3 regions of the Gottfriedia sp. NPDC057991 genome follow, and region 2 is predicted to be linked to each of the others. Evidence: predicted binding sites of a transcription regulator. Region 2 holds the regulator's gene; each other region holds the start of a gene.
What was found. Region 2 encodes Rex, which represses fermentation and respiration genes when NADH is low (regulators of the CRP and FNR family bind a similar motif). Its sites were predicted from a motif close to TTGTGAAATATTTCACAA; they were not measured.

Region 1 (3,288 bases), on a different contig from region 2:
ACCAACGAATACAGAGAATCCCTGCCAAACAATCATTGGTATTGCTGCTGCGATAGACCAAATCACACCTGTCCCTACGCTTGTCGCATATGCATGTGTACCCATTGTTGCAAGTAAACCTAATAATACTTCCCCTGCATATATGTTACCGTAAAGTCGAAGACCTAGCGTTAATGTGTTCGCTAATTCCTCAATAATTTTTAATGGAAATAAGAATCCCATCGGCTGGAAAAATCCTTTTCCATAAGCCTTAAAGCCTCTCATTTTGATACCATAATAATGTGATAAACCAACTATAAAGATTGCTAATGATAAAGTAATGACTGGGTCTGATGTAGGTGATTTCCAAACTGAGTTTCCATCGAATGAGATATCGAATGGTAGACCTAACATATTTGAAACAAATATGTACATAAGTAATGTCACACCTAGTGTAAGGAAGCGACCACCAGTTTCCCAATCCATTGTACTGTTGATAAGGCCTTTAACGAAGTCTATAATCCACTCAATAAAGTTTTGCTTTCCTGACGGACGTATTCGTAGACTTCTAGCGCATGTAACTGCGATGATAAAGACGATTAATGCAGCAATGGTTGTCATTAGAACATTTGTTAACGTAAAATCTAAACCAATAAATTTAAAACCATAAGTGCCGTGTTCCAATTTATTCACCTCTCTTCCTTGCAAAAGACGTTTGATGTATTGCAAAATGTATCATAATGACAAGATGTCCTGTCATTAGTCCCGCAGTTAGTGCCGGTATGCTCACAAAATTTTCATACCGAAGCGCGATGACCATTGCTAGAGCCACCGCTGAAAGACAAATTACAGTACCTAAAGATCGAACTTTTTGTTGCTTTAAAACTCGGTCAAAAAAGGTATTTATCTTTCTGTGTAGAATCCATATACAATAAAAGCTAGTTACGGTTCCGAGAATATAACCTGTGAAAATCGTTTTATAGTCGGTAAAGGCCCAACCTAAAACGGATAAAGCAATAATATACAACATATCTCGTACAAAGCGTCTTAATTGTTCTTTTTGCATAACTAGTCCCCTGGTGTGAATTGCTTAACTAATTTAAGCGTGCCGTAGATTCCAGTAAATAATCCTAACAGTAAAAAGATGATCATAAATACTGGTACTGGCCAATTAAAAAATGAATCAATCCATCTTCCTAGAAAGATGCCTATGAGAATAGAACCGACAAGTTGAGCTAAAATTGAAGACATGAGTGTCATTGCTTTAAGAGGATGATGATTGTTTTTTTTCATACAAAATCCCTCCATGTCAATTTTCATTCTCAAAAAATTGCCAAAAGTCTTATCATGGTTTATTCTACAACAATTGTTTCCTAAAATCTCTAAACATTGAAAACGTTCACAAATTGTTCACAAAACGTTCAAAAAATTTTAACAACATAGTATTTACATACATTGAAAACCCTTTTAAACATTCATGTTAAGCATACAATATGTTGCAAAAATGTGTCAATTACCTAAATTAAAAAACTATTAAAAATTACTTACCAATTTTTAGTCTTCAACATAAATCTTAGCGACATTGACGTAAGATTCCGTTGCACTTTCATATTGTTTACGTTTATAAAAGATCACAAACTTATAAATTCCACTTTTAGGAAATTCCTTTAAAACTAGTTCCTTCTTAATAATCCCCCTTTTACTATTCTCCTGTTCATCAATTACACCTAACAAACGGAATGTTTCTGATTCAAAAACAGCAATTTTGTATTCCTCAACCTTACTTGGTAAATAGAGTTCATATTTATAGCGATTTTTACCTTTTACTCTTCCAAAGTGAAATCCCATGACCGACGGAAAGTTCGGTTCTCCTTGTAGTAATAAAAACGGCATTCTTAGATTTTCATCATCATTTGTACTGAACGTAATTGCCCCATCATAAAATCCATCTCTTAATACTTTCGTATCAACCGTTGCAGTAAGACTAACCTTTTTGCTAGTATGCGCCGGAATTGTAAAAGGCTTAGGTAATACCCATTGTATTCCAGTGGCTGGCTGATTATTTATAGCTGTAACTTGTTTTGGCATATTTGATTTATTGGATATTCTTACGACAAAATCTTTCTTTACTTGTAAATCTGATTTTCTAGTTACTCCTAAAGATAAAGACGTTGGGAATAATGTTGTCTCAGTCTCAAGTGCCTTTTCAATATCTAATCTTCCAGCCCCTTGTTCGTACGCATGATACATCTTTTTATTATTCTTATATAATGGTGTTGCTGTGTTGACTAGCACACTTTTTAAATCATCCATACTCCAATCTGGGTGCAGCTGTCTTACTAGAGCAGCTGCTCCAGCAACGTGTGGACTTGCCATACTCGTTCCTTGAAGCGCTAAATACCCACCCGGAATTGTACTTTTTATTTGTACACCTGGGGCTAATAAATCCGGCTTCATTTGCCAAGTACCTGTTACCGGCCCTCTAGAGCTGAAATCTGCAAGAATATCAACCTTCTTCTCATGTCCAGTCTTAGCTTCCACTTTACTTTTTTCAATGATTTTCTTAATCAATAAGCCTTCTTTTCTTGAAATAGTCGCAGCTGGAACAGTAAATTTCCCTTTAATTTGTCCGATAAAATTTCCATCAATATTATTAAAGACAATAACCGCCTTTGCACCAGCATCTTGAGCATTTTTTACTTTATCAGTGAATGTGATTTTTCCCCTTTCAAGCAAGACAATTTTGTCTTTTACTCTTTTTAAATCACGCTTTTCTCCATATTTCTTAAATACAAATCGCCCTTTTAAACCTTTACCCCATTTAGCAGATCCAATCATAGGACTAATAATTGTCTCTTTATTTTTTACGTGTATAGATGGGAAAAGAACAGGTGGATAGCTCGCACCAACTGTTAAAGCCTTTGATGCAGTTGCTGGAGAACCAACAGTCCATAATCCTGGTCCAGAGTTTCCTGCAGCTGTAATTGCAAGTACCCCCTTCTCCACTGCCTTATCTAAAGCAATACTTGTCGGCCAGTCTGGTCCGTTCACATCATTACCTAATGATAAATTAATAATATCTACTTTATCCTTCACTGCTCGCTCAATTGCAGCCATAACAGTTTCAGATGTACCAACGCCACCAGGACCAAGAGCACGGTATGCATAGATTGTAGCTTTAGGGGCTACACCTTTTCTCTTTCCATTTGCTGCTATTACTCCAGCTACATGGGTACCATGAAATGTACTTTTTTCTTCAAGCTTAGTTTCCATTGGATCTTTATCTAAATCAATCGTATCGTAACCGCC
Region 2 (3,288 bases):
GTCCTAAAGTTACTTTTACAGCATCAGCTAAAGCGTCTACACCACGTAACATTGCTCGACGTGCTTCTTCACCAAATCTAATGTCCTTTGCCATGAAAATGACCTCCTTATAATATAAAAACTATATTTTTTAATTTAAGTATCTTTATTTTATTAACCTATGATTGCAAGTATATCGTTTTCGCGAAGTACTAAGTATTCAGTACCACCGTACTTAACTTCTGTTCCTGAATATTTAGAGAAGATAATGCGGTCACCTACAGATACTTCTAAAGCAACGCGCTCACCATTTTCAAGTACTCGGCCAGTACCTACTGCAACAACTTTGCCTTCTTGTGGCTTTTCTTGTGCACTACCTGGTAACACGATACCACTAGCAGTTTTTTCTTCAGACTCAACAAGCTCAATTACAACACGATCACCTAATGGCTTTAACATGCGTAATACCTCCTCAATAATCAAATCATTATTTTTTAGCACTCATGTATATTGAGTGCTAACACAATTATTAGTTTAAATAATATCAAAAAATTTTGCAAGCCCGAAGCAGGCACTTTTCTTGTCGAAATTTAATAAGTTTTTTTCTTTACAATCAAAAGTAAAATAAAAAGTGAAAATTTCTTTTAAGAAACAAGAGAAACGAGTAAAATAATGTACGTGTTGTTATAAACCTTTGGGTTATGAAAAATATCAACACAAAGGAGCTATCGTATTGAAAACTAGAGATTTATGGATTTTATTAACGTATGTCGTTCTTCAGTATTCAGCGGTTTTTGGGGTGCCCTATTTATTAAAAAGTAACTTATACGTTGGAGTGGATCAGAAAACAGCTTCTCTTGAAGCGGTGGCATTATGGGGTTGTATTAGTTTCGTAACCGGATTAATTATTATACTTATCTTATTACATAAGCCCATTTATGAAGGAATAAAGAATCTAAAAACTAATTATCGTACAATAATAAATTGGGTTATTTTAGGTTACTTCATAACCATGCTAACTCAAATTGTTTGTAATTTAATTTTAATTTATGTATTTAATTTACATAAGGGCTCAGAAAATACTCAGAATATCATAAACATTGCTAAGCTTAACCCGGCTTTTATTATCATCCCAAGTCTAGTTGCACCAATTTTAGAAGAGATTATTTTTCGTCGAATCATTTTTAAAAGGCTTTATAATCGTTTACCATTTATTATTTCTGCTGGGATTAGTTCAGCGATTTTTTCGCTTATGCACGGAGACTTGCCCTTCTTTTTATCTTACTTTCTAATCGGTTTTGTATTTTGTTACCTATATAAACGAACAAACTCAATTATGGTTCCAATCTTAACACATATGTTAATGAACTCTTTTGTAGTTTTTCAGCAGATCAATTTACATTAAAAACCCCCAATCTTTTGGGGGTTTTTATTTTAATATAAATTTATTGTTGTAAAAAATATGCCAATGTTTGTAGTTCAACTGCTAGGTCTATATGATGAATGCGAATATGTTCTGGTACGCTAATTCGAGCAGGTGTGAAATTTAAGATTCCTCTAATATTTTTTCCATTTAATCGATCAGCTATTGATTGTGCCACAGGTGCAGGAACAGTTAATATAACGATTTGAATATCTTCATTCATAACATCCTCTAGATTATCTAGATTATAAACGGGTACTCCACCTATTTCAGTACCAATTTTATTTGGATCAATATCAAAGGCCATCTCAATTTTTGTATTATTATTTTTTATAAAATTATAGTGTAAGAATGCAGTTCCTAAATTACCAACACCAATTAATGCAACTTTCATAACTTCATGTTGGTTAAGCGCTTTCGAGAAAAAAGTTAATAAATAATTTACGTTATAGCCATAACCCTTTTTACCAAGTGCTCCAAAATAAGAAAAATCTCTTCTGATTGTAGCGGAATCTACCTTTACTGCTTCACTTAACTCTGCTGAAGAAACTCTTTGTTTACCTGATAAAGACAAATTCTTTATAAAACGGTAATATAAAGGTAGACGTTTAGCAGTAGCTTGTGGAATTTTAATTTGTTCCGAATCCATTTTTTAATCCCCCACTTACTGTAATTCTTTTTACTATGGTGTGTAATTTGACTTTATTTTAGTAATAAAGTACTTGTTCTAATGTAAAATATACACTATATTTAAGAATTTTGACAGTCTACAGTTACATAGATAAAAAATTTTGCAATGAGGTGCTATCCATGATTCTTTTACAAGTAAATAATGTCTCAAAGTATTTTGGTAGTGACATTATACTTTCAAATATAAAATTAGAAGTTCAAACGAGTGATCGAGTTGCCATTGTTGGACGTAATGGTGCTGGAAAATCTACATTACTGAAAATCATAGCAGGTGAAATATCCTATGATGGCGGTGAAATAAATAAACCTAAAGATGTTACTGTAGGCTACCTAGCCCAAAACTCTGGTTTACAAAGCGATCAAACGATATGGCAAGAATATTATACTGTTTTCAATCATTTAGTAGAGATGCAAGACAATATGAGAAAATTAGAAGTTAAAATGACTAGGGAGGATGTCTATTCTAACCAAGCGGTTTATGACAAGGTTATGAATGAATATGATCATCTTCAATATACATTCAAAGAAAACGGTGGTTACCAGTTTGAAGCAGATATTCGTTCAATTATTAGTGGTCTAGGTTTTAGTAATGAAGACTACGAAACAAAAATTTCTTCGTTAAGCGGTGGACAAAAGACAAGACTGGCATTAGGTAAGCTATTATTGACGAAGCCTGATTTGTTAATTCTGGATGAGCCTACTAACCATTTGGATATCGACACTCTTAGTTGGTTAGAGCGTTACTTACAGTCATATCCTGGTGCAGTATTAATCGTTTCCCACGATCGATATTTCCTTGATCAAGTTGTTAATATTGTTTATGAAATATCTAATCATAAGCATCAACGATTTGTTGGTAATTATAGTAAGTACCTTGATCTAAAGGCAGCTCAATATGACCAAGAGCTAAAGCAGTTCGAAAAACAACAAGAGGAAATCTCTAAACTTGAAGATTTTGTGCAGCGTAATATTGCACGTGCTTCAACTACAAAAAGAGCGCAAAGTCGAAGGAAACAATTAGATCGAATGGTACGATTAGACCGGCCACTTGGAGACGAGTCTTCAGCTAATTTTTCATTTACAATTGAAAAACAAAGCGGTAATGATGTGTTGTCTGTACAAGATTTATTTATTGGCTATGATCGTATCCCAACAATTGATCAGCCAATGAAATTCGTATTGAATCGAGGCGATAG
Region 3 (3,288 bases), on a different contig from region 2:
CAGTAAGGGGATCATGCTGGTCGATTTTTTCGTCATTGATTTTTGACTTGAACCTTTGAAGCAATTTATACTTATTACGAATCAATTAAGTCTCCCCCATTATGTAAACGTATTCCTTTTACTATAATTTTCTAATCTTTACTAAATATACGGAAATTATTGGAATTTTTGCAGATAATCTTGAACACTCATAAAAGGAATAGATGACTTAATCCAATTTCTTCCATAATCCTTTTTAGGTCTATTTTTGTTAATAATTGGAATAATATGTCCGACAGGAGGAATCTAAATGGATCATTTTGAAGCATTTTTGAATAGTAAAAATTGGATTGATAATGATTTAGATGCAAGGTATATAAATATAAACCATCCTTATGCGATTTTAATTTCTGGTGAAGAAGGACAAATTACTTTAAGGGGAAACACTGGTATTGATAACGGTCAAAACGGAGAAGAAATCTTCTCTTTTACATCATTAAAGAGCTTCAAGAGTGGTTTGAAGATAATATTGGAGAATGAATTAGTTTTATGTAATAAATAACCTACTCATGCCAAAATATTGGCTGAGTTTTTTTATTTTATTGCATTTGTAAAACGCTTAGAAAATCATTAACTCTAAAATTTAATTTTTTTGATACTAAAAAAGCAGTATACATAAAGGATATTGAACCATTTGCAACGAATAATTTTCTTTGGAGGTGTTTGATATGAGCAGTAAAAATAAAGAATTAAATTGTACTAAAGAAGATTTGTATCTAGAGGTAATCAACGAAATGAAAGGAATCCAAATTCATTTATTAGAAGAGATAACTCGGTTAAACAGCGAAGTTAATTTTCTAATATCAGTTGTTCTACCAAATATAGATAGAGATAATTTAAATAATGATCAATTGGCCATGTTCGGAGAAATCGTATTGAATAAAAGAAGTTAAAGACAATATTAAGTATGACGTAAAATTCTATCAAATGAAAAATTGATAAGTCTCTCAAGCAATGAACTCAAATTATGTTTTGCAAATTACTTCTCTTTTACCTCTAATAACTTTAATCACTTAAGATCGATTGTAGAACATAACCCATAGAATTAGTATTACCTTTAAGATAATGCGAAAAGTAATATCCTTTTAATTTGAATGTAAATCTATTTCTGTATTTAATTCATCAATGATCCCAAATATTTACCGTTTACTCTTCAATCTTCTTAGAAAAAACTTTACCATTGTTTAATTGACACCAGTCCAAATCTGTTGTGTCACTGTATTTTGCGTTAAATTCATCAATAGATAGGAATACTTCAATATTACCTTTTTCAAGTTCTAAAAGAAGCGTATATGGAGTTAAACCGTAAACATTAGAAACAGCAATTAATTCACCTATATGTATTTTTTCAGAAAAATCAATTTTATCTTCCATTTCAATCTCTCCTTACCTTTTAGAATTTAAAGTCAAAAATACTTTTATATACTGCCCTTAATACAAATTTATCTTCAAAAATACTTCAATATAAGATACCTTCTTCATTACAAGTTGAAAAAATGAATTTAAAAGAGTAAAAATGACTCAAGTATTTTTTCTTGAGTCATTTTATTTTTGCCTTTGCTTACTAAAATAATTGTATTAATAGTATTATTTTTTATTTGTTTATGTTTTATTAATTTTATTTTCAATTTTTAATACATTTACGTTACTTTCACTTTTTAATACCTCTCTTCTATTTAACAAAATAAATTATTCTTAATCATAAAAAAAAACTCAATTTGTGATTTATATCACAAATTCATATCAATGTTTTTGGTAATCTATTTTTAGAAAGACAAAAGCAACAAAAATCTTTAGGGGGTACTAAAATGAATCAACCATTTAATGAGTTATCTAAAATTAGTGAGATTGTTACTGAATTTCCAAAGGCAAGTGATCTATTTAAAACATATCGAATTGATTTTTGCTGCGGTGGAAATAGACCTCTAATTGAAGCGATTGAAGAAAAAAATTTATCAAAAGATGAAATTTTAACAAAACTAAATACACTTTATCAAGAAACAAAATTATCAAACGAAGTAGTTATTGATTTTAAAGAAGCATCTAGTAGTGATTTAATCGATCATATTATAAGTAAGCATCATCGTTTTTTAAATGAGGAATTACCTCAATTAAGCCCATATGTAACGAAAGTAATGCGAGTTCACGGAGAAAATCAACCTCATTTAGTAAGATTACACAAGCTGTTTTTTGATTTAAAAACAGAATTAGAGCAACATACTTGGAAAGAAGAGACAGTGGATTTTAAATTAATTTTAGAATATGAAAAAAATCCAACTGAAGAAAATTACAAGAAATTAAGTAAAGTCGTTGATGATTTAGAAAGTGAACATAGTTCTGCAGGGGATCTTTTAAAAGAATTACGTGAAATTACGAATGACTATACTCCACCAATGGAAGCATGTGGTACTTACCGCCTTGTTTATCAAAGACTTGAAGCTCTAGAGGCTGATACTTTCCAACATATCCATTTAGAAAATAATATATTGTTTAAACGAGCAATTGCTATGAATTAAATAGGTCTAGTTTATCTATAAAGGAGCATGACAACTCATGCTCCATTTTTAGTTAACTTCCGCTTGCAATTCTTCTATATTAATTACAAAAAAACCTTCTGAATCAATTTCAACTAATTCCTTTTTCCTTAATTGATTTATAGTACGATTTACTGTCTCTCTGGATGAACCAATCATATTTGCAAGTTCGCGATTCGTAAAATGAGTTGTTATTTTATATTGATTTTTATCTAAAGATACCCCATTCGATTTACAAAGTCGTAGTAATAACATAATTACTTGATCATATGTATTATGTAATGTTTGTTCAACTAATCTAGCTTGTAGATCAATAATTTTTTCTCCAAGAAACTTAAAAAACTTAATACATAGTTCAGGATATTTAATCAGAATTTGTTCAAAGTCAGCGACTGGTGTAATAATTAACTCTGCTGTTTTAAGTACTTCAGCATGTGCTGGGAAGGTTCCTTTTCGAAATATACCAACATGTGGAAACATCTCACCAGTTCGTGGTATTGAAACAATTTGTTCTTTACCCGACAGATCAGTTATCTGTATTTTTATTTTTCCAGAGTGTATAAAAAACACGCGATCAAGTTTCTCACCTTGCAAAAAGACAAATGATTTCGCTTTATATAATCTCATATGAGAAATATCCACTATAGATTGAAGCTCTTCATCCGAAAGATCTTTAAAAAGTGGCACTTTTTTAAAATGATTAAAAATCACATCT

Region 1: the regulator Rex is predicted to act here: its motif matches at 1,378-1,395, upstream of ACFVR2_RS13625 (AtpZ/AtpI family protein).
Region 3: the regulator Rex is predicted to act here: its motif matches at 1,758-1,775, upstream of ric (iron-sulfur cluster repair di-iron protein).

What each region holds. Positions count from the first base shown of each region.
Region 1 is NZ_JBHVQN010000003.1:453,474-456,761, forward strand. It holds gene atpB (F0F1 ATP synthase subunit A) at 1-600, opposite strand, end outside; gene ACFVR2_RS13620 (ATP synthase subunit I) at 665-1,045, opposite strand; gene ACFVR2_RS13625 (AtpZ/AtpI family protein) at 1,048-1,272, opposite strand; gene ACFVR2_RS13630 (S8 family serine peptidase) at 1,534-3,288, opposite strand, start outside.
Region 2 is NZ_JBHVQN010000015.1:10,232-13,519, forward strand. It holds gene groL (chaperonin GroEL) at 1-94, opposite strand, end outside; gene groES (co-chaperone GroES) at 154-438, opposite strand; gene ACFVR2_RS24935 (CPBP family intramembrane glutamic endopeptidase) at 713-1,384, shown strand; gene ACFVR2_RS24940 (redox-sensing transcriptional repressor Rex) at 1,425-2,051, opposite strand; gene ACFVR2_RS24945 (ABC-F family ATP-binding cassette domain-containing protein) at 2,213-3,288, shown strand, end outside.
Region 3 is NZ_JBHVQN010000001.1:1,086,956-1,090,243, reverse strand. It holds gene ACFVR2_RS05535 (spore germination protein) at 1-85, opposite strand, end outside; gene ACFVR2_RS05530 (hypothetical protein) at 290-541, shown strand; gene ACFVR2_RS05525 (hypothetical protein) at 708-932, shown strand; gene ACFVR2_RS05520 (hypothetical protein) at 1,186-1,413, opposite strand; gene ric (iron-sulfur cluster repair di-iron protein) at 1,848-2,555, shown strand; gene ACFVR2_RS05510 (Crp/Fnr family transcriptional regulator) at 2,604-3,288, opposite strand, start outside.